2 regions of the Achromobacter sp. RW408 genome follow, and region 2 is predicted to be linked to the other one. Evidence: riboswitches for the same ligand, from Rfam matches in the RefSeq annotation. Region 2 holds a riboswitch; the other holds the start of a gene.
What was found. Region 2 has a riboswitch for glycine ahead of DK459_RS10290 (D-amino acid dehydrogenase). Riboswitches for the same ligand answer to the same signal wherever they lie in the genome.
Positions count from the first base shown of each region.

Region 1: linked by a shared signal. The riboswitch ahead of gcvT (glycine cleavage system aminomethyltransferase GcvT) and the one ahead of DK459_RS10290 (D-amino acid dehydrogenase) in region 2 are both predicted to bind glycine.

Region 1 covers NZ_QHHO01000047.1:487,713-497,846, reverse strand. Annotated here, with positions in the region: gene DK459_RS18410 (GNAT family N-acetyltransferase) at 1-531, opposite strand, end outside; gene DK459_RS18405 (hypothetical protein) at 648-1,100, shown strand; gene DK459_RS18400 (arginine/lysine/ornithine decarboxylase) at 1,355-3,616, shown strand; gene DK459_RS18395 (NAD(P)/FAD-dependent oxidoreductase) at 3,634-4,836, shown strand; gene DK459_RS18390 (superoxide dismutase) at 5,045-5,659, shown strand; gene DK459_RS18385 (ZIP family metal transporter) at 5,687-6,580, shown strand; glycine riboswitch at 6,650-6,742, shown strand; glycine riboswitch at 6,776-6,898, shown strand; gene gcvT (glycine cleavage system aminomethyltransferase GcvT) at 6,982-8,082, shown strand; gene gcvH (glycine cleavage system protein GcvH) at 8,181-8,558, shown strand; gene gcvP (aminomethyl-transferring glycine dehydrogenase) at 8,650-10,134, shown strand, end outside.
Region 2 covers NZ_QHHO01000046.1:61,769-71,902, forward strand. Annotated here, with positions in the region: gene DK459_RS10270 (AraC family transcriptional regulator) at 1-546, shown strand, start outside; gene DK459_RS10275 (NAD/NADP octopine/nopaline dehydrogenase family protein) at 737-1,834, shown strand; gene DK459_RS10280 (3-hydroxybutyryl-CoA dehydrogenase) at 1,837-2,850, shown strand; gene ampC (class C beta-lactamase) at 2,878-4,074, opposite strand; glycine riboswitch at 4,242-4,332, shown strand; glycine riboswitch at 4,334-4,420, shown strand; gene DK459_RS10290 (D-amino acid dehydrogenase) at 4,465-5,694, shown strand; gene DK459_RS10295 (sulfite exporter TauE/SafE family protein) at 5,746-6,489, opposite strand; gene DK459_RS10300 (PhzF family phenazine biosynthesis protein) at 6,634-7,422, opposite strand; gene DK459_RS10305 (PLP-dependent aminotransferase family protein) at 7,480-8,982, opposite strand; gene DK459_RS10310 (NAD(P)H dependent flavin oxidoreductase family protein) at 9,064-10,134, shown strand, end outside.

The DNA.
Region 1 (10,134 bases), on a different contig from region 2:
GCCGGCCTGCGCGCGGTCCAGCGGCAGCGCCATCAGCACTTCGTCGTACAGCACGCCGTTCACGCACAGGGCCTCGCGCTCGTGGCCGTAGGTCTCGAAGCCGAGGCTGGCGTACAACCGGCAGGCCGCGGCGTTGTTGGCGGTGACGCTCAGCTGCACCGTGCGCACGCCGCGCATGATGCCGGCATGTCCGAGGGCGGCCTGCATCAGCTGCCGCGCCAGCCCCTGGCCGCGCCAGGCCGGCGTCACGTAGACGCTCCAGATATGCGCCTTGTGACGCACCTTCAGGCGGCGCTGCCTGGCCACGCCGATGATGCCGGCCAGCGCGCCTTCGGCGAAAACGCCGAACATGGCGCTGTCGTCCGCGGGCGCGATCCAGGCCTGGAAGTCATCCAGTGTCAGCGTATGTTCCTCTTCGTAACTCGATCCGAATGCTTCCGGGGTTTCGCGCAGGGCGTCCAGGCGCAATTGGCGCAGCGCCGGGGCGTCGGAAGGGGTGAGACGTCGGACAAGCGGGGCGGAGGACGGCATCGGGAGCGAGGCAAGTGTTGGGAATAGGGAACGGTCGGGCCGCATTCGGCCAGTATAGGCAGGGTCGCTGCCTATAATGGGGTCAACGCCGCTTGCGGTTTTCAAAGGAGCCAATGATGTTCGGTTTCCTCAAGATAAACCAGGACGCCAAGCGCGACGAAGTCCAGCAAGAGTTCGTGGCGCGCGTGGCCCACGCCGCGCAGGATTTCGTCCAGGCAGCCGGCCCGGACGGGGCCGGACTCGACTACTCCCTGTCGAGCGTCCACGCGCTCGACGACGCGCTCGAAGCCGCGCACCTGGGCACCTTGCCCCTGACCCCCATGCAGACCGTCGGCGCCGCCGCCTACCTTTACGAAGTGGCCCGGCGCGCCCATGGCGGCCTGTACGAGGTCTGCGATGACGAGGACCCGGTGGTGCTGGTCTGCGGCTCGCCCGAGACCGAAGTCTGCTTCGGCGCCATCGCCAAGGTCGAGCGGCGCATCCGCTATGGCGCCGCCGAAGCCATTCCACCTTACTTCGACCGCTTCCTGGCAGCGTTGGACGCCGGCGCGGCCACCACCATCCGCTAGCCGAGGCGAGCCGCGCGGGCGCGCCGGGATGGCGTCGGCAGGGGGCCGCGCGGCGCCTTCGCCGGCGCCCGGCGCGGCCCTTTGGCGCCGTCCTCGGGAAAACCATAGGGCCTGGGGGAAAACGGCCCTACAATTCCGCCATTCCCGCCGCCGGCGGGAACCTCGCGCCCGCCTGTCATCAGACGGTTTTTCACTAGAAGTACACTCGCGTCCGCCAACCCGGTCCGATTCGCCTTGCCCCCAGGAGCGCCTGCATGAAATTCCGCTTCCCCATCTTCATCATCGACGAGGACTACCGTTCCGAGAACGCGTCCGGTCTGGGTATCCGCGCCCTGTCCGCGGCGATCGAGGCCGAGGGCGTCGAGGTGATCGGGGTGACCAGTTACGGCGACCTGAGTTCGTTCGCCCAGCAGCAGAGCCGTGCCAGCGCGTTCATCCTGTCGATCGACGATGAAGAGTTCGACGTGGATTCGCCCGAGGACGTGGCCAGCGCCATCAAGAACCTGCGCACCTTCATCGGCGAACTGCGTTTCCGCAACGCCGACATCCCCATCTACCTGTACGGCGAGACGCGCACCTCGGAACACATTCCGAACGACATCCTGCGCGAGCTGCACGGCTTCATCCACATGTTCGAGGACACCCCCGAATTCGTGGCGCGCCACATCATCCGCGAAGCGCGCAGCTATGTGGACAGCCTGCCGCCGCCGTTCTTCCGCGAGCTGGTCAAGTACGCGCAGGATGGCTCCTATTCCTGGCACTGCCCGGGCCACTCGGGCGGCGTGGCGTTCCTGAAGAGTCCGGTGGGCCAGATGTTCCACCAGTTCTTCGGCGAGAACATGCTGCGCGCCGACGTCTGCAACGCCGTCGACGAACTGGGCCAGCTGCTGGACCATACCGGCCCGGTGGCCGAGTCCGAGCTGAACGCGGCGCGCATCTTCCACGCCGACCACTGCTACTTCGTGACCAACGGCACCTCGACCTCGAACAAGGTGGTGTGGCACGCCAACGTCGCCGCCGGCGACGTGGTGGTGGTGGACCGCAACTGCCACAAGTCGATCCTGCACGCCATCACCATGACGGGCGCGATCCCGGTGTTCCTGCGCCCGACGCGCAACCACCTGGGCATCATCGGCCCTATCCCGCTGGAAGAGTTCCATCCGGACAGCATCCGCAAGAAGATCGAGGCCAACCCGTTCGCGCGCGAAGCCGTGAACAAGAACCCGCGCATCCTGACGCTGACGCAGAGCACCTACGACGGCGTGATCTACAACGTCGAGATGATCAAGAAGGAACTGGGCAGCTACGTCGACACGCTGCACTTTGACGAAGCCTGGCTGCCGCACGCGTCGTTCCACGAGTTCTACCAGGACATGCACGCGATCGGCCAGGACCGTCCGCGCAGCAAGGACGCGATGGTGTTCGCGACCCACTCCACGCACAAGCTGCTGGCCGGCATCTCGCAGGCCTCGCAGATCATCGTGCAGGAATCCGAGACCCGCAAACTGGACCGCAACGTCTTCAACGAAGCCTACCTGATGCATACGTCGACCTCGCCGCAGTACGCGATCATCGCGTCGTGCGACGTGGCCGCGGCCATGATGGAGCCGCCGGGCGGCACCGCGCTGGTCGAGGAAAGCATCCGCGAAGCCATGGATTTCCGCCGCGCCATGCGCAAGGTGGAATCCGAGTTCGGCAAGAACGACTGGTGGTTCAAGGTCTGGGGCCCGAACCGCCTGGTGTCCGAAGGCATCGGCAACCGCGACGAGTGGATCCTGGAGTCGAACGACCACTGGCACGGCTTCGGCGACCTGGCCGAAGGCTTCAACATGCTGGACCCGATCAAGGCCACGGTCATCACGCCGGGGCTGGACATGTCGGGCAGCTTCGGCGAAACCGGCATTCCCGCCGCGCTGGTCTCCAAGTACCTGACCGAGCACGGCGTGGTGGTCGAGAAGACCGGCCTGTATTCGTTCTTCATCCTGTTCACCATCGGCATCACCAAGGGCCGCTGGAACACGCTGCTGACCGCGCTGCAGCAGTTCAAGGACGACTACGACCGCAACCAGCCGCTGTGGCGCATCCTGCCGGAATTCTGCCGCGACCATCGCCGCTACGAGCGCATGGGCCTGCGCGACCTGTGCCAGCAGATCCACGAAGCCTACCGCGAGCGTGACGTGGCCCGCCTGACCACCGAGATGTACCTGAGCGACATGGTGCCGGCGCTCAAGCCGTCCGACGCCTTCGCCCGCATGGCGCACCGCGAGGTCGAGCGTGTCGACATCGACCAGCTCGAAGGCCGCGTCACCGGCGTGCTGCTGACGCCGTATCCTCCGGGCATCCCGCTGCTGATTCCGGGCGAGCGCTTCAACCGCACCATCGTCCAGTACCTGCAGTTCGCGCGCGAGTTCAACGAACGCTTCCCCGGCTTCGAAACCTACATCCACGGCCTGGCCGACGAAGTGGGGCCGGACGGCGAGAAGCGCTACTACGTTGATTGCCTGATCGAAGACTGATCAGGTCCGGAGTCCCGATGTTCGATGTCGCCGTCCTCGGTGCCGGCGCCGCCGGCATGATGTGTGCCGCGGTCGCCGGCCAGCGCGGCTTGCGCGTGGTGCTGGTGGACCACGCCGAGCGCCTGGCCGAGAAGATCCGTATCTCGGGCGGCGGCCGCTGCAACTTCACCAACATCGGCGCGGGACCCGCCAATTTCCTCTCCGACAACCCGCATTTCTGCCGCTCGGCGTTGTCGGGCTACACCCCGCAGGACTTCCTGGCGCTGCTCAAGCGCCACCGCATTGCCTGGCACGAGAAGCATCGCGGCCAGCTGTTCTGCGACGATTCCAGCGAATCCATCATCGAGATGCTGCGCGCCGAATGCGATGCCGGCGGCGTGCAGTGGCGCATGGGCTGCCAGGTGGCCGAGGTGGCCCATGGCGAGGCGGGCTTCGAGCTGCGCACCGGCCAGGGCGCGATCCGCGCGGCCAAGCTGGTGGTGGCCACGGGCGGCATGGCGATCCCGCAGTTGGGCGCCACCGACTTCGGCCTGAAGCTGGCGCGCCAGTTCGGCCTGAAGGTGGTCGAGCCGCGGCCGGCGCTGGTGCCGCTGACCTTCGACGCGGCGCACTGGCAGCCGCTGGCCGAACTGTCCGGCGTGGCGCTGGAGGTCAACCTGGCGACGGGGCAGGGCAAGGCGCGCGGCGAGTTTCTCGAAGACCTGCTGTTCACCCATCGGGGCCTGTCGGGCCCGGCGATCCTGCAGATATCCAGCTACTGGAAGCCGGGCGAGCCCATCGTCATCGACCTGGCGCCGGGGCGCGACCTGGCGGCCGAACTGCTGGCGGCCAAGTCCGGCAACCGGCAGCAAATGCATACGGTGCTGGCCGGCCTGTGGCCCAAGCGCCTGGCCGACCGCTGGCTGCAACTGGCGGAGCAGGCCGGCAAGCCGGGCCTGGCGGCGCTGCGCCTGGCCGATGCGCCGGACAAGACCCTGCGCGCGCTGGCGCAGGACATCCACCAGTGGACCCTGGTGCCCAGCGGCACCGCCGGCTACAAGAAGGCCGAGGTCATGCGCGGCGGCGTCGATACGCGCGGCCTGGACCAGAAATCGATGCAGGCCCGCACCATGCCCGGCCTGTACTTCATCGGTGAGACCGTGGACGTTACCGGCTGGCTGGGCGGCTACAACTTCCAGTGGGCCTGGGCCTCGGGCGTGGCCTGCGGCAAGGCGCTCTAGGCGTTCCTGGCGCTTGATCCAACGCTTTTCCCGTCCGTCGGGCGCGGGCACGCTTCGTGCTGCCCGCCAAGGCCTGCCCGGCCCATAGCCTGACTGCATGACGGGCACTGCAACGTTGTCGTTGTGATATCAAATAAAAATACCTATCATTTGTATTTCATAAATTCGGCCGTGCCGCATCCGGTGGCGCCGCCTGATGGAGACCGCCTTGGCCTATACCTTGCCGCCCCTGCCTTACGCCTATGACGCGCTCGAACCGCACATCGACGCGCTGACGATGGAAATCCATTACAGCAAGCACCACCAGACCTACGTCAACAACCTGAACGCCGCGCTCGAAGGCGCCGGCATCGCCACCGACGAGCCGGTCGAGGCCCTGGTGGCGCGCATCGACCAACTTCCCGAAGCCGTCCGTGGCGCGGTGCGCAACAACGGCGGCGGCCACGCCAACCACAGCCTGTTCTGGTCGGTCATGTCGCCACGGGGCGGGGGCGAGCCCGACGGCGCGCTGGCCCGCGCCATCGACACCGAACTGGGCGGACACGCCGCCTTCCGCGAAGCCTTCACCAAGGCGGCGCTGACGCGCTTCGGCAGCGGCTGGGCCTGGCTCAGCGTGACGCCCGCCGGCAAGCTGGCGGTGGAAAGCAGCGCCAACCAGGACAGCCCGCTGATGCAGGGCAACACGCCGATCCTGGGCCTGGACGTGTGGGAACACGCCTACTATCTCAAGTACCAGAACCGCCGCCCGGAATACATCGGCGCCTTCTACAATGTGATCGATTGGCCCGAGGTGGCGCGCCGCTACGCCGCCGCCGTGGGCTGAGCCGGCATTGCGCGGGGGCAGCGGTCCATGAATACCTTCAGCCGTCATCGCATCCGGCCCGCGGCCACCAGCGTCAGTGTCTGGACGCTGGCGGTGCTGGTCGCCTGCCTGGGCCTGCACCAGATGTGGGTCTATTTCAACGACCACGCGCCGCACGTGGCCGACGCCCTGCTGGGCGGCATGGTCGCCGCGGGCGCCACCGCGGCGGGCACGCTGCCGATCCTGTTCGCGCGCACCATCCCGCAGAAGATGCAGGACAGCATGTTCGGCTTCGGCGCCGGCGTGATGCTGGCCGCCAGCGCCTTCTCGCTGGTGGCGCCGGGCATCGCGGCGGCCGAGGCGCAGGGCGCGGGGCCGTGGGGCGCCGGCCTGACGGTGGGCGCCGCCATCCTGCTGGGGGCGGCGGCGCTGTTGCTGATGGACCGGTTGCTGCCCCACGAGCATTTCATCAAGGGCCGCGAAGGCATCGAGGCCCACCGGCTGCGCCGTACCTGGCTGTTCGTCTTCGCCATCACCCTGCACAACCTGCCCGAAGGCCTGGCCATCGGCGTCGGCTACGCCGGCAACGATCCGGTGCGCGGCACGGCGCTGGCCACCGGCATCGCCATCCAGGACATCCCCGAAGGCCTGGTGGTGGCCGTGGCGTTGATCGCCGCGGGCTACAAGCGCGCGTTCGCGGTGGCACTGGGCATGCTGTCCGGCCTGGTCGAGCCGGTGGGCGCGGTGCTGGGCGCGGCCGTGGTGGGCTGGTCGGCGGCGCTGCTGCCGTGGGGCCTGGGCTTTGCCGCGGGCGCCATGTTGTTCGTGATCAGCCACGAAATCATTCCCGAATCGCACCGCAAGGGGCACGAGGTCTACGCCACCTGCGGGCTGATGCTGGGCTTCGTGCTGATGATGCTGCTGGACACCGCGCTGGGCTGAAGCGGCGCCCGGGCGGCGATCGCGGATCAACAACGGAACCGCGTTTCGCGGTATGCTTTCGGCGCTGTCACGCATGTTGCGGGAGAGAGCGGCCGTTCGCGGCTGCCGCCGAAGGCGCAATTCGCCCGGAATCGCTCAGGTATCCCATACCGCGCATGCTTGCCCTGTCCCGGTTTTCACCGCGCGGACTCGGCAAAGCAGCACTCTGGAGAGACCTGGCGCCGCTGCCCAATCAGGGACATAGCGAGCAGCCCAGGCGCCGAAGGTGCAAACCCGTCACGCGGGGCAACTCTCAGGCAAAAGGACAGAGGGGCGGAAGATTCAGCCGTTGCGTGGGCGCATCCCGTCCGCCGGCGGCATTCCGTAACCCTGGCACCGCTGCCGCTCCGGAGTACCCGCGCATGTCCGCACCCCTCAAACGCACCCCGCTGGCCGAAGAACATATCGCCTCCGGCGCTCGCATGGTCGATTTCGGCGGCTGGGATATGCCCCTGGCCTACGGCTCGCAACTGGAAGAGCACCACGCGGTGCGCCAGGACGCCGGCATGTTCGACGTCTCGCACATGCTCAACGCCGACGTCACGGGCCCCGACGCCTACGCCTTCCTGCAGCGCCTGGTGGCCAACGACGTCGCCAAGCTGACCGTACCGGGCAAGGCGCTCTACACCTGCATGCTGAACCCGCAGGGCGGCGTCATCGACGACCTGATCGTGTACTTCTTCGCGCTCGACGAATGGCGCGTGGTGGTCAACGCCGGCACGGCCGACAAGGACATGGCCTGGATGCAGCGCGTCAAGCAGGCCGGCAAGTTCGACGTCACCATCACGCCGCGCCGCGACCTGGCCATGATCGCCGTGCAGGGCCCCAACGCCCGCGCCAAGGTCTGGGCCGCGCGCCCGGCCTGGCAGGCCGCCAGCGAGCCGCTGACCCCGTTCGTGGCCGCGCGCGTCGGTGACGACACGCTGGTGGCGCGCACCGGTTACACCGGCGAAGACGGCTTCGAAATCGTGCTGCCCGCGGCCGAGGCGGTGCAACTGTGGCGCGACCTGGCGGCCCAGGGCGTGCGTCCGGCGGGCCTGGGCGCGCGCGACACGCTGCGCCTGGAAGCCGGCATGAACCTGTATGGCCAGGACATGGACGAACTGACCCAGCCCGGCGAAGCCGCGCTGACCTGGACGGTGTCCCTGAAGAACCCCGAGCGCCGCTTCATCGGCCGCGACGCGCTGGAGCAGTTCGCCACGCCCGCCGCCTTCGTCGGCCTGAAACTGCAGGAACGCGGCGTGATGCGCGCCCACATGGCGGTGCGCACCAAGAACGGCGTGGGCGAACTCACCAGCGGCACCATGTCGCCGACGCTGGGCGTTTCGATCGGCTTTGCCCGCCTGCCGCAAGGCGTGGTCGCGGGCGACACGGTCGAGGTCGACATCCGCGGCAAGTGGGTGCCCGCCCTGGTCTGCAAGCTGCCGTTTGTCCGTAACGGCAAAGCCGTCGAACACTCGTAAACTCGAAGCTTCGCGCCGGTGGCCGGCCCTGCGGGGCGCGGCCGCCGGCGCGAGGCGCGCAACACCATTTCCTTATCCGAATCCCCCCAGGAGTCCTCATGAGTCTGCCCACCGATCGCAAGTACACCGAGTCCCATGAATGGGTCAAAGCCGAAGGCGACGTGTTCGTCGTCGGCATCACCGATACCGCCCAGGACCAGCTGGGTGACCTGGTCTTCGTCGGCGACGTCAAGGTCGGCGCCAAGCTGAACGCGGGCGAGACCGCCGGCGTGGTCGAGTCGGTCAAGGCCGCCTCCGACATCTACGCGCCCGTGGCCGGCGAAATCGTCGCGTTCAACGACGAGCTGGAAAGCAACCCCAACCTGATCAACGAATCGGCCTTCACCGCCTGGATCTTCAAGATCAAGCCGGTCAACGCCGCCGATGCCGACAAGCTGCTGGACGCCGCCGGCTACGAAGCCGTGGCCAACGGCTAAGCCCGTCAGGGCGGGCGCGGCGCTGGCGCCGCCGCCCGTCCATGCATCACCGTCCGTCCCTTCCGACGACACCGCCATCTCGAGATCCCCCATGTCGCGCGCCCTAGACACCCACACCGACTTCATCCCCCGCCACATCGGCCCCTCCGACGCCGACCAGGCCGCCATGCTCGCCGCCATCGGCAGCCCCAGCCTGGACGCCCTGATCGAAGAAGTCGTGCCGCCCAAGATCCGCAGCCAGGCGCCGCTGGCGCTGCCGCCGTCGCGCAGCGAAGCCGACGTGCTGGCCGAGTTGAAGCAGATCGCCGGCCGCAACAAGGTCTTTCGCAACTACATCGGCCAGGGGTACTACGGCACGCAGACGCCCAACGTGGTGTTGCGCAACATTCTCGAGAATCCCGCCTGGTACACGGCCTACACGCCGTACCAGCCCGAGATCTCGCAGGGCCGCCTGGAGGCCCTGCTGAACTACCAGACCATGGTCGCCGACCTGACCGGGCTGGACATCTCCAACGCCTCGCTGCTCGATGAAAGCACCGCCGCCGCCGAAGCCATGACGCTGGCGCGCCGCAGCGCCAAGTCGCAAAGCCCGGTGTTCTTCATCTCGCGCCACGTGCATCCGCAGACCATCGAGGTCGTGCGCACGCGCGCCGAGGGCCTGGACATCGAGATCGCCGTCGGCGACGAGGCCGAAGGCCTGCCGGAATGCTTTGGCGTGCTGCTGCAGTACCCGCACAGCACCGGCTCGGTGGCCGACTACCGCAAGCTGGCCGAAACCGCCCACGCGCAAGGCGCGGTGGTGGCCGTGGCCACCGACCTGCTGGCGCTGGCGCTGCTGGCAGCGCCCGGCGAGTGGGGCGCGGACATCGCCATCGGTTCGGCCCAGCGCTTCGGCGTGCCGTTCGGTTTCGGCGGCCCGCACGCCGGCTTCATGGCCTGCAAGGACGCCTTCAAGCGCAACATGGCCGGCCGCCTGGTCGGCGTGTCCAAGGACGCCCAAGGCAACCCGGCGATGCGCCTGGCGCTGCAGACGCGCGAACAGCACATCCGCCGCGAGAAGGCGACCTCGAACATTTGCACCGCGCAGGTGCTGCTGGCCGTGATGGCCGGCATGTACGCCGTCTGGCACGGCCCGGCCGGCATCCGCCGCATCGCCGAGCGCGTGCAGCGCTACACCGCCATCCTGCGCGCCGAACTCGGCAAGCTGGGCATCAAGGTCGCCAACGACACCTTCTTCGACACGCTGCTGCTGGAAACCGGCCCGGCCACGCCCGCCATCATCACCGCCGCCGAGTGCGAGCACATCAACCTGCGCCGCGTCGACGGCGCCCGCCTGGCCGTGTCGCTGGACGAGACCGTCACCGCCGCCGACCTGCAGGCGCTGGTGAACGTGTTCGCCGCCGGCCTGGAACGCGATGACGTCGAACTGGACATCGACGCGCTCGACGCCGCCGCCGCCAGCGGCATCCCCGCCGCGGTGGCCCGTGAAAGCGCCATCCTCAAGCACCCGGTGTTCTCCAGCGTGCAGTCGGAAACCGACATGCTGCGCTACCTGCGCAAGCTGGCCGACAAGGAC
Region 2 (10,134 bases):
TTCGACCTGGAGGCGGCGCCCGGTTCGGCAGGCCTGGCGGCGGTGCAGGAAACGCTGGACTACCTGTGCAGGCTGTACCAGCACCCCGCCATCGAAGGCGTGACGCAGACATTGGCGGCGGGCTTTTCCGACTACCTGGTCTCGCTGCTGCTGATGCAGCTGCCGCACAACTATTCCGAGGCGCTGCGCGCCGATCGCCGCCAGCCGCTGCCGCTGCACGTGCGGCGCGCGCGCGACTACATCGAAGACCACATCGACGCGCCCATCGCCCTGCCCGACCTGGCCGCGCATTGCGGCGTCTCGATCCGCACCTTGCAGAACGGCTTCACCCAGTTCCTGCAGCAGAGCCCCAGCGACTACCTGCGCAACCGCCGCCTGGCGCTGGCGCACGCGGCGCTGGGCAACGCCGGCGACGGCGACAGCGTCACCGACATCCTGCTGCGCTGCGGCGTGACCAGCTTCGGCCATTTCGCCACGCACTACCGCAAGCGCTACGGCTGCCTGCCGTCCGACACGCTCCGGCAGGGCCGCGCCCGCGCCTGTTGAAGGGCGGCGCGCGAGGTCTGTTCAAGCGCGGGGCGCCAGGCCCATTGCGGTGGCGGGTCGCGCCTGCCGACGCAGCGGGCCGCGCCCCGCCGCGCATTCCCTTGCCGATTCCGTATTCCGCTTGCGCCTGCGGCGCAGTCCGCCGTGCCGGCCATCGCTAGGATCGAAGCTCTCACGAAGGAGCTCGATCATGCGCATCGGCGTTATTGGAGGCGGCCACGGCTGCTACGCGGCGACCGCCGACCTGGCGGAAAAAGGACATCGGGTGCGCCTGTGGCGCCGCGACGCGGCGGCGTTCGACAGCCTGCGCCGCGCCGGCGCCCTGGAAGTCACCGACTATCGCGGCACCCGCCGTATCGCCCTGGGCGAGGCGCCCGGCCAGATCGAGCTGACGGCCGACCTGGCCGCCGCCGCCGCGGGCGCGCAACTGCTGGTGATTCCGCTGCCGTCCACCTCGCATGCGGCGCTGGCGCCCGAGCTGGCGCCGCACCTGCGCGACGGCCAGGTGGTGTTCCTGCCACCCGGCACCTTCGGCAGCTATCTGTTTGCCCGCGCCCTGCGCCAGGTCGGCAACCCGGCCGAGGTCGCCTTTGCCGAAACCGGCACCCTGCCCTATCTGGCGCGCAAGCACGGCGACCGCGTCGTCATCAGCGCCTACGCCACGCGCCTGCCCACCGGCGTGTTCCCGAGTCGCCTGGCCGGCTCCGCGCTGGCAACGCTGGCGCAGGCCTATCCGAGCGTCGAGCCGATCGAGGACGCGCTGTCCGGGGCGCTGATGAACGCCGGCCCGGTGATCCACCCGCCGCTGATCCTGATGAACGCAGGTCCGCTCGAACACTTCGAACGCTGGGACATCCACAACGAGGGCACGCAGCCGTCGATCCGCCGCGTGACCGACGCGCTGGACGCCGAACGCATCGCCATCCGCGCCGCGCTGGGCTACGCCGCGCCGCATTTCCCGCTGGCCGATCACTATGCCAGCGAGGGCGACGAATGGATGTATGGCCGCGGCGCCCACGGCAAGCTGACCGACAGCGGCGACTGGCGCGAAACCATCGACCTGGGCACGCACCGCTACATGCTGGAAGACACGCGCCTGGGCCTGTCGTTCCTGGTGTCGACCGGCCGCTGGGCCGGCGTGCCCACGCCGGTGGCGCAGGGCCTGTTGAGCGTGGCCTCGGCCGTGACCGGCCGCGACCTGTACGCCGAGGGCCGCACGCTGGAGGCGCTGGGGCTGGACGCCCTGTCGCGCGCCGACATGGCCGCGCTGCTCGCGCAAGGATGCTGACCATGGAACGGACCTTGTGCGTGGTCGGCGCCGGCCGCATGGGCATGGGCATCGCCCTGTCATACATCCATGCCGGACTGGACGTTACGCTGATCGACATCAAGCCGCGCGCGCGCGGCGAGCGCGCCGAAACCTTCGCCCGCGTGCTGGGCGGCCTGCGGCGCGAACTGGGCACGCTCGTGCGGTTGGGCCTGCTGGACGAGGCCCAGGCCGACACCGCGCTGGGCCGCGTGCGCCTGGTGGCGCGCGAGGACGCCCTGGCCGACCTGGCCCGCGCCCGCGTGGTGTTCGAGGCGGTGCCCGAGCAACTGGACATCAAGCGCGACACCTTCGACTGGCTCGGCGAGGCCTGCGCGCCGGACAGCGTCATCGCCTCCACCACCTCGACCTTCCTGGTCACCGAACTGGCCGACATGGTGCGCGCGCCCGGCCGCTTCCTGAACGCGCACTGGCTCAATCCCGCCTACCTGATCCCGCTGGTGGAGGTGAGCCCCGGCCCGCGGACCAGCGACGCGGCGTTGCAGGACCTGCTGGCGGTGCTGCGCCTGGCCGGCAAGACGCCGGTGCGGTGCGCGCCCGCCGCCGGCTACATCGTGCCGCGCATCCAGGCGCTGGCCATGAACGAGGCGGCCCGCATGGTCGAGGAAGGCGTGGCCAGCGCCGAGGACATCGACACCGCCGTGCGGCTGGGCTTCGGCCTGCGCTTCTCGGTGCTGGGCCTGCTGGAGTTCATCGACTGGGGCGGCGGCGACATCCTCTACTACGCCTCGCGCTACCTGTCCGGCGCGCTCGATGCGCGCTTCGCGGCCCCGGCCATCATCGAACGCAACATGGAACAGGGGCGCAACGGCCTGCGCGAAGGGCAAGGCTTCTACGACTATGGCGGCATGGACGTCGAAGCGTACAAGCTGCGGCGGCTGGGCGAGTTGTGCGCGCGGCTGGAGATCATGGGGTTGCTGCCGAGGTTCGATGGCGCCAGGGCGGCCGGCCAGGCGCCCCCTGCGGCCCGATCCTGAAGGCCGCTGCGCGCCGGGCGGCGGCATTCACGGCGCCAGCGCCTCGAGCACCCGCAGCGCCAACCGCACCCGCGCCTCGTTGGGATAGTTGCGGTTGGCCAGGATCACGATGCCGAGCTTGCGCGACGGCACGAACGCCACGTAGGCGCCAAAGCCATTGGTGGCGCCGGTCTTGTTAACCCACACCGCCTGCTGCGGCGCCAGCGGCGGTTGCTGGGCCTTGACCGGCAGGGTCTCGAACGCGACCTGGGCGGAGTTGCCGCGCACCAGGTCGTCCACCGACACCGGGTAGCGATACTGTTCCCAGATCAGGTCCTGCGTCATCGCGCCCAACTGGTAATAGCCGGTGTGGGTCTCGGCGATGGCGCGCTGCAGCGTGGCGTCGACCGGCGCGGCGCCCAGGTTGATCTCGACGAAACGCAGCATGTCGCGGGCGCTGGACTTCACGCCGTAGGCCTCGTCGGCCAGCACGCCCGGGTTCAGGCGCACCGGCGCGTCCTGCTTGTCGTAGCCCTGGGCGTAGTCGGGCATCTTGCGCGGCGGCACTTCCAGCCAGGTGTCGCGCAGGCCCAGCTTGGGAAACAGCTGCTGCTCCATCGCCGCCACGTAGGACTCGCCCAGCGCGCGCGCCGCCACCACGCCCAGCATGCCGATGCTGGGGTTGGCATAGGTGCGCTTCGTGCCGGGCGCATACTGCGGAGTCCAGGCCTTGAGGTAGTCCATCAGTTGCGCCGTGTTCTGGACCGCGTCCGGCACCTGCAAGGGAAAGCCGCCGGCGGTGTGCGTGGCCAGGTTCACCAGCGTCAGCTTGGCGAATTCGCTGCCTTGCAGCTCGGGCACCCACTTGGCCGGACTGTCGGCCAGCGACAGGCGGCCCGTGGCCTGCGCGTAGGCGGCCAGCGTGACGGTGAAGGTCTTGCTGATCGAACCCAGTTCGAACAGGGTGTCGCTGGAAACGGCGCGGCGCGGCTGGCGCGAGGCGTCGCCATAGTTGAAGAAGCGCTGCTCGCCGTTGTGGCTGACGCCGATGGCCATGCCGTCGATGCCGTATTGGCGCATGACCTCGGCCACCGCGGCGTCGACGGCGGCGGTGGCGCGATCGGCCTTGGCGGGCGTGGATGCGGAGGCCGATGCCGTGGCTGCCTTGGCGGCGGGCGCTTGCGCAACGGCCGGGCTGGCCGAGGCGGTGCCGGCCAGGGCCAGCGCCAACGTCGTGGACAGCAGGGAAATACGGAACATTGCCGGAGCGCGCATGCGGGATCGTCCTTTCGTTTTCTGACCGGCGCGTGCCGCGCGGGTTGGCGCCCAGTGTAGAGCCTATCCGCCTCCTTCCTGGTATTAACCCTGAGTCCCGCTCGCGGCAGATTTTGGCTATTCTCACTGCGTCGATTCAAAACCCCGCAGAAGAGTCCCGTCCCCGTGGCGGGCGCCGACGGAGCAACCGCCCCGGAAACTCTCAGGCAACAGGACTGCGCGGTCTAGACAATCTGGAGAGAGGCGCCTGGCGCCCACCGAAGGGGAACCCGCGCCCTCGCGCCCGGGTGAAGCTCTCAGGTACAGAGACAGATGGGGTGCCGCGATCATCGGATCGTGGCCACGCCATCTGGAGCCATCATGCCCCGCATCGCCATCATCGGCGCCGGTATCACCGGCGTCACGTCCGCCTACGCCTTGAGCAAACTGGGCTACGACGTCACCGTCTACGACCGTCAGCGCTATCCCGCCATGGAGACGTCCTACGCCAACGGCGGCCAGTTGTCCGCCAGCAATGCCGAAGTCTGGAACAGCGCCGCCACCATCATGAAGGGCCTGCGCTGGCTCGGCCGCCACGACGCGCCGCTGCTGCTCAATCCGCGTCCGAGCTGGCACAAGTATTCATGGCTGGCCCAGTTCATGGGGCAGATCCGCAACTATCGCCAGAACACCATCGCCACCACGCGCATGGCGATCGAGGCGCGCCAGCACCTGTACGCCATGGCCGAGGAGGAAGGCATCGATTTCGACCTGGAGCGCCGCGGCATCCTGCACATCTACCACGATGCCGCCAGCTTCGAGACCGCGCGCCGCGCCAACGCGCTGCTGCGCGAAGGCGGGCTGGAGCGGCACGCCGTCACGCCGGAGGAAATCCGCGGCATCGAGCCGACGCTGCAAACGCCCTGCCACGGCGGCTTCTATACGCCGTCCGACGCCACCGGCGACATCCACAAGTTCACCAGCGGCCTGGCGCGGGCCTGCGCGCGCCGCGGCGTGCGCTTCGAACAGGATGCCGACATCCGCGCCATCAGCCGCGACGGCCTGCCCTACGTGCTGGACCTGGCGCGCGAAGACGGCAGGCGGCGCGAGCAGCACGAAACCGACGCCATCGTGGTCTGCGCCGGTGCCGCCAGTCGCCAGTTCGCGCGGCAATTGGGCGACAGGCTGAACATCTACCCGGTCAAGGGCTATTCGATCAGCGTGCACCTGGACGACGCCGCCAGCCAGGCCGCCGCGCCCAACGTGAGCCTGCTGGACGAGGCCGCCAAGATCGTCACCAGCCGCCTGGGCGACCGTTTCCGCGTGGCCGGCACGGCCGAGTTCAATGGCTTCAACCTGGACATCCGCGCCGAGCGCATCCAGCCGCTGGTGGACTGGACCCGCCGCCACTTTCCCGGCGTGCGCACGGCGCGCGTGGTGCCGTGGTGCGGGTTGCGGCCGATGATGCCCGACATGATGCCGCGCGTCGGCCCCGGCAAGCGGCCCGGCGTGTTCTACAACACCGGCCATGGGCACCTGGGCTGGACGCTGTCGGCGGCCACGGCGCAGATGCTGGCGGCGAGCGTGCGGGAGGGGGTGGGACTGTCGTAAAGCCATTGCGGCAGAGCACAGGCCGGGAGCGGGCCCGACGCGGACCGGCCCTCAATACCCCAGCAGCCGCGGCACCGACGACGCCAGCAGCGTCAGCCCCGAGCAGGTCAGCAGCCCCAGCACCAGGCGGCGGAACGCGACTTCGGAGATGCCGATGTACAGGCGCGTGCCCAGCAGCGTGGGGATCAGCATGGCCGGCGCCACCACGGCGAACATGGGCGCCATGTCGCGCGTGACGATGCCCGTGGCCAGGTAGGTGGCCATGGTCACGGCCAGCATCGACAGGTTGAAATTCTGGATCACGGCGCGCTGCGTGTCCTTGCCGAAACCGCGCAGCGTGCACCACAGCGTCGGCACGCTGCCGGCGAAGCCGCCGATGCCGCCCATCACGCCGCCCACCAGCCCGACCGCGCCGTCCCCCCAGCGATTGCCGCCTATGCGCGGCAGGCGCTGCGCCATCAGCATGACCGGACACCACAGCGCCAGCAGCGCGCCCAGCACCGCCTTGAACCAGTCCATGTCCAGGTGCGGCAGGATCAGGACGCCCAGCGGAATACCCGCCAGGCCGCCGAGCAGGAAGGGCCACAGCAAGGGCCAGTTGAAGCCGCGTCGCACCGAGAATACCGCCAGCAGCTGGCCGGTGAGCGCGCCGAACACGGCCAGCGCCGCCGCCAGCCGCGGATCCAGCACCCAGGCCCAGAACGACATGGCCACCATGCCGAAGGCAAAGCCCGACAGGCCCTGCACGAATCCCGCCACGGCCGCCCCGACGGCGACTATCCACACCGCATCCATTGCCCTGCGTCTCCTTGTTGTCGTGTCCGGCGGCGGAAGGATCGTTCCGTCCGGCTCTCGTGACGGCAGATTCTAGGCGCGTGTCGCGGCGGCCTTATTTGAAGTGTTGATGAGGCAATAGGTTTTCGGTGATGGCGGCGCGGTTCACAGGAAGATCGTGCCGCGCAGGTACAACGCGGCCTGGCCGCTGATGATGACGCGGCCGTTGTCGCGCAGCTCGCAGCGCAGCTGGCCCTTGCGCGCCCCGCCCTGCTCGGCGGTGAGCCGGGTCTTGCCCAGCCGCTCGCCCCAATAAGGCGCCAGCGAGGTGTGCGCCGACCCCGTGACCGGGTCTTCGTTGACGCCGACGCGCGGCCCGAACCAGCGCGACACGAAGTCGTAGCGGGTGGACGGCGCCGTCACCGCCACGCCGCGCACGTCGAATGCCGCCAGCGCGGCGAAGTCGGGCGCGAGGCCGTCGATCAGGCTTTCGTCGTCGATCACCACCAGGTAGTCGTCGGTGCGGTACAGCGCGCGCGCCGCCGGCAGGCCGAGCGCCCGCAGCAGGCCGTCGGGGATGGCTTCGGCCACCGGGCGCCTGGCGGGAAAGTCCATCGCCAGCCCGTCGCCGGCGCGCCGCACCCGCAGTTCGCCGCTGCGGGTGGCAAAGCGCAGCACCTCTTCGCTGGCGCCCAATTGCTCGAACAGCACCCAGGCGGTCGCCAGGGTCGCATGGCCGCACAGGTCGACCTCGACCGCGGGCGTGAACCAGCGCAGCTCGTGGATGTCGCCGCGGCGCACCACGTAGGCGGTCTCGGACAGGTTGTTCTCTTCGGCGATGCGTTGCAGCGTGGCGTCCGGCAGCCATGCCTCCAGCGGCACCACCGCGGCGGGGTTGCCGCCAAAGGGCGCGGCGGAAAAAGCGTCCACCTGGTAGAGATCGAGTTGCGGCATGAGGAATCCTGGAAAAAACGGTGAAGGCGGGACGCGGCGCCGCCATGCCGCATTTTGCTACGAAACGCCCGCGACTTCCCGCAGCAGCGCCTCCAGGCTGTCCAGTTCCGCCTCCTGGCGCGCGCTGTAGCCGATCACCACGCCCGCCGGCCAGGACACGCGCCGACAGAATTCCGCGACCGGCTGCAGCCCCACGCCCAGCGTGCGCGCCCGCGCCAGCAATGCCGCCACGTCGATGCCGGGCGGCGGCCACCACACCAGGTGAAAGCCCGCATGTTCGCCGCTGACTTGCAGCGGCGCCGCGCCCACCGCCTGGCGCAACATGCGCAGCACCCGATCGCGCCGCTGCGCATAGACCGGCCGCGCCCGCCGCACGTGGCGCGCGAAGCCGCCGTTCTCCAGGAACGCCGCCAGCGTCATCTGCTCGACGATGCTGCCGGAGCGGCCCGTCAGGTAGCGGGCGCGGGCGAAGTCCGCCACCAGCGGCCGGGGCAGCACCGCGTAGCCGATGCGCAGGGCGTTGAACAGGGTCTTGTTGAAGCTGCCGCAGTGGATCACGCGGTCGGCGCGGTCCAGGCTTTTCAGGGCCGCCAGCGGCGCCCCGTCGTAGTTGAATTCGCTGTCGTAGTCGTCGTCCAGGATCCAGCAACCGGCCTGCTCGGCCCAGTCCAGCAGCTCCAGGCGGCGCGACACCGGCATGGTGACGCCGGTGGGCGACTGGTGCGCCGGCGTCACATGCACCAGCCTGACGCCGCGATGGCGGCGGGCGCGCGCCACCGAAAAGCCGTGCTGGTCGATGGCCACCGGCACCACGCGCCGCGTGTACTGGCTGAACAGCGGCATGGCGTTGAGGTAGCCGGGGTCTTCCACCAGCACCTTGTCGCGCGGCGTGAGCAGAAGGCGCCCGCTGAGATCGAGGCCGTCGCGGATGCCGGTCAGCACCACCACCTGGTCGGCATCGCAGGCAATGCCGCGCGCCGCGCCGAGATAGCGCGCGATCTGTTCGCGCAGGGGATACCAGCCCTGCGGATCCTCGCGCGCCAGTTGCGCCGCCGTCACCCGCCGGGCGCTGGCCAGCAGGCCCTGGCGCCAGGCCGCCATAGGAAACAGCGAGGCGTCGGCGCCGCGCGCGGTGAAAGGCGGTTCGTGCCGCAAGGGAGGAACCGAACGGTCGGCATCCCGCGGGGCCGAGCGCGGCGCGCCGCGCGTGGCGGCAGCGGGTGCCGTGGCCGTATCGCCCGGCAGTCCGTGGCGAAAGAAATTGTCCGGGATGACCGCCGCCACATAGGTGCCGGACCCGACCGCGCCGGCGGTATAGCCTTCGCCGCGCAACTGGTCGTAGGCGGCCTCGACGGTGGAACGGGCAACATGCCAGCGCGCCGCCAGGCTGCGGGTGGACGGCAGCCGCCCGCCCGAGGGCAGGACGCCGCGCAGGATGCGCTCGCGGATCTGCCGGTACACCCAGGACTGCTTGGATTCGTCCGGGCGCGGCGGATCGACCGGCAGGTCCAGGCTGGCCTCCTGGCGGGTATCGCGCGAAAGTGGCTTGGTCTGGTTCATGAAAATGGCCCTATTTCATCGAGCCATTCTATCGCTACATTGCCCCCATCGCCCCCCGGGGCACGCCACCGGAATCGCGCCATGTCCACGCCCGCCCACGCCATTATCCTCGAGCACGGCCGCTTCACCAGCGATGGCAGCACCTCGATCCTGGAAGCCGCGCTGGCCCAGGGCGTGGCCGTGCCGTTTTCCTGTCAGCGCGGCGAGTGCGGTTCATGCCGGGCCCAGGTGGCCGGCGGCGCCTACGCCCGCATCGCGCCGCCCACCGAGCGCACCTATGTCACCGCCGCCGACGAATTGCTGATGTGCCAGTGCCGGGCGACCGGCGACCTGGCGCTGCGCTTTGCGCACTGGCAGGCGCCGGCGCAACCGGCGCGCCACTACCCGGTGACGGTGCTGTCGCGGGTGCCGCTGACCGCCGACGTGACCCGGCTGATCGTGGCGCCCCACGACGCCGCCGGTGCCTTCACCTGGCAGGCCGGGCAGCATGTGCGCTTCCTGATGGAAGATGGCGGCGAGCGCCCGTTCTCCATCGCCAGCGTGCCGGCCGCGGCCGGCCCCGCCCGGCTCGAATTCCACATCCGGCGCATGCCCGGCGGCGGTTTCACCGAACGGGTGCTGCCGCGCCTGATGCCCGGCGACACGCTCACCCTGGCGGGCCCGCACGGCGCCTGCGTCTGGCCGGCGCGGGGCTGGGCCGAGGCGGTCCAGGAGCTGGTGCTGCTGGCCACCGGCACCGGCTATGCCGGCGTCCACGCGATCATGATGGCGGCATTGCAGGACCCGCGCATCAGGCGCGTCACGCTCTACTGGGGCGGCCGCGACGAGGACGACTGCTACGCGGGCCCGCTGCTCAACGCGCTGCAAGGCAAGCACAGCGGGTTCCAATGGCAGGCGGTGCTATCGCGGGCATCCGCCGCGCCCGCCTGGCACGTGCAGGACGCCGCCCTGGCCGCGGACCACGACTGGCCGCGCACGGTGGCCTACGCCTGCGGCAACCCGGCCATGGTGCGCGCGGCGCGTGATCGGTTGTGCGCGGCCGGCCTGCCCCCGGACCGCTTCGTGTCCGAGGCCTTCGTGCCGGCGCGGGATCGGCCCGCCACGCGCGTCGCGCCGGCCCCGGCCCACCCGTGGGAACAGGTCGGCCAGCGC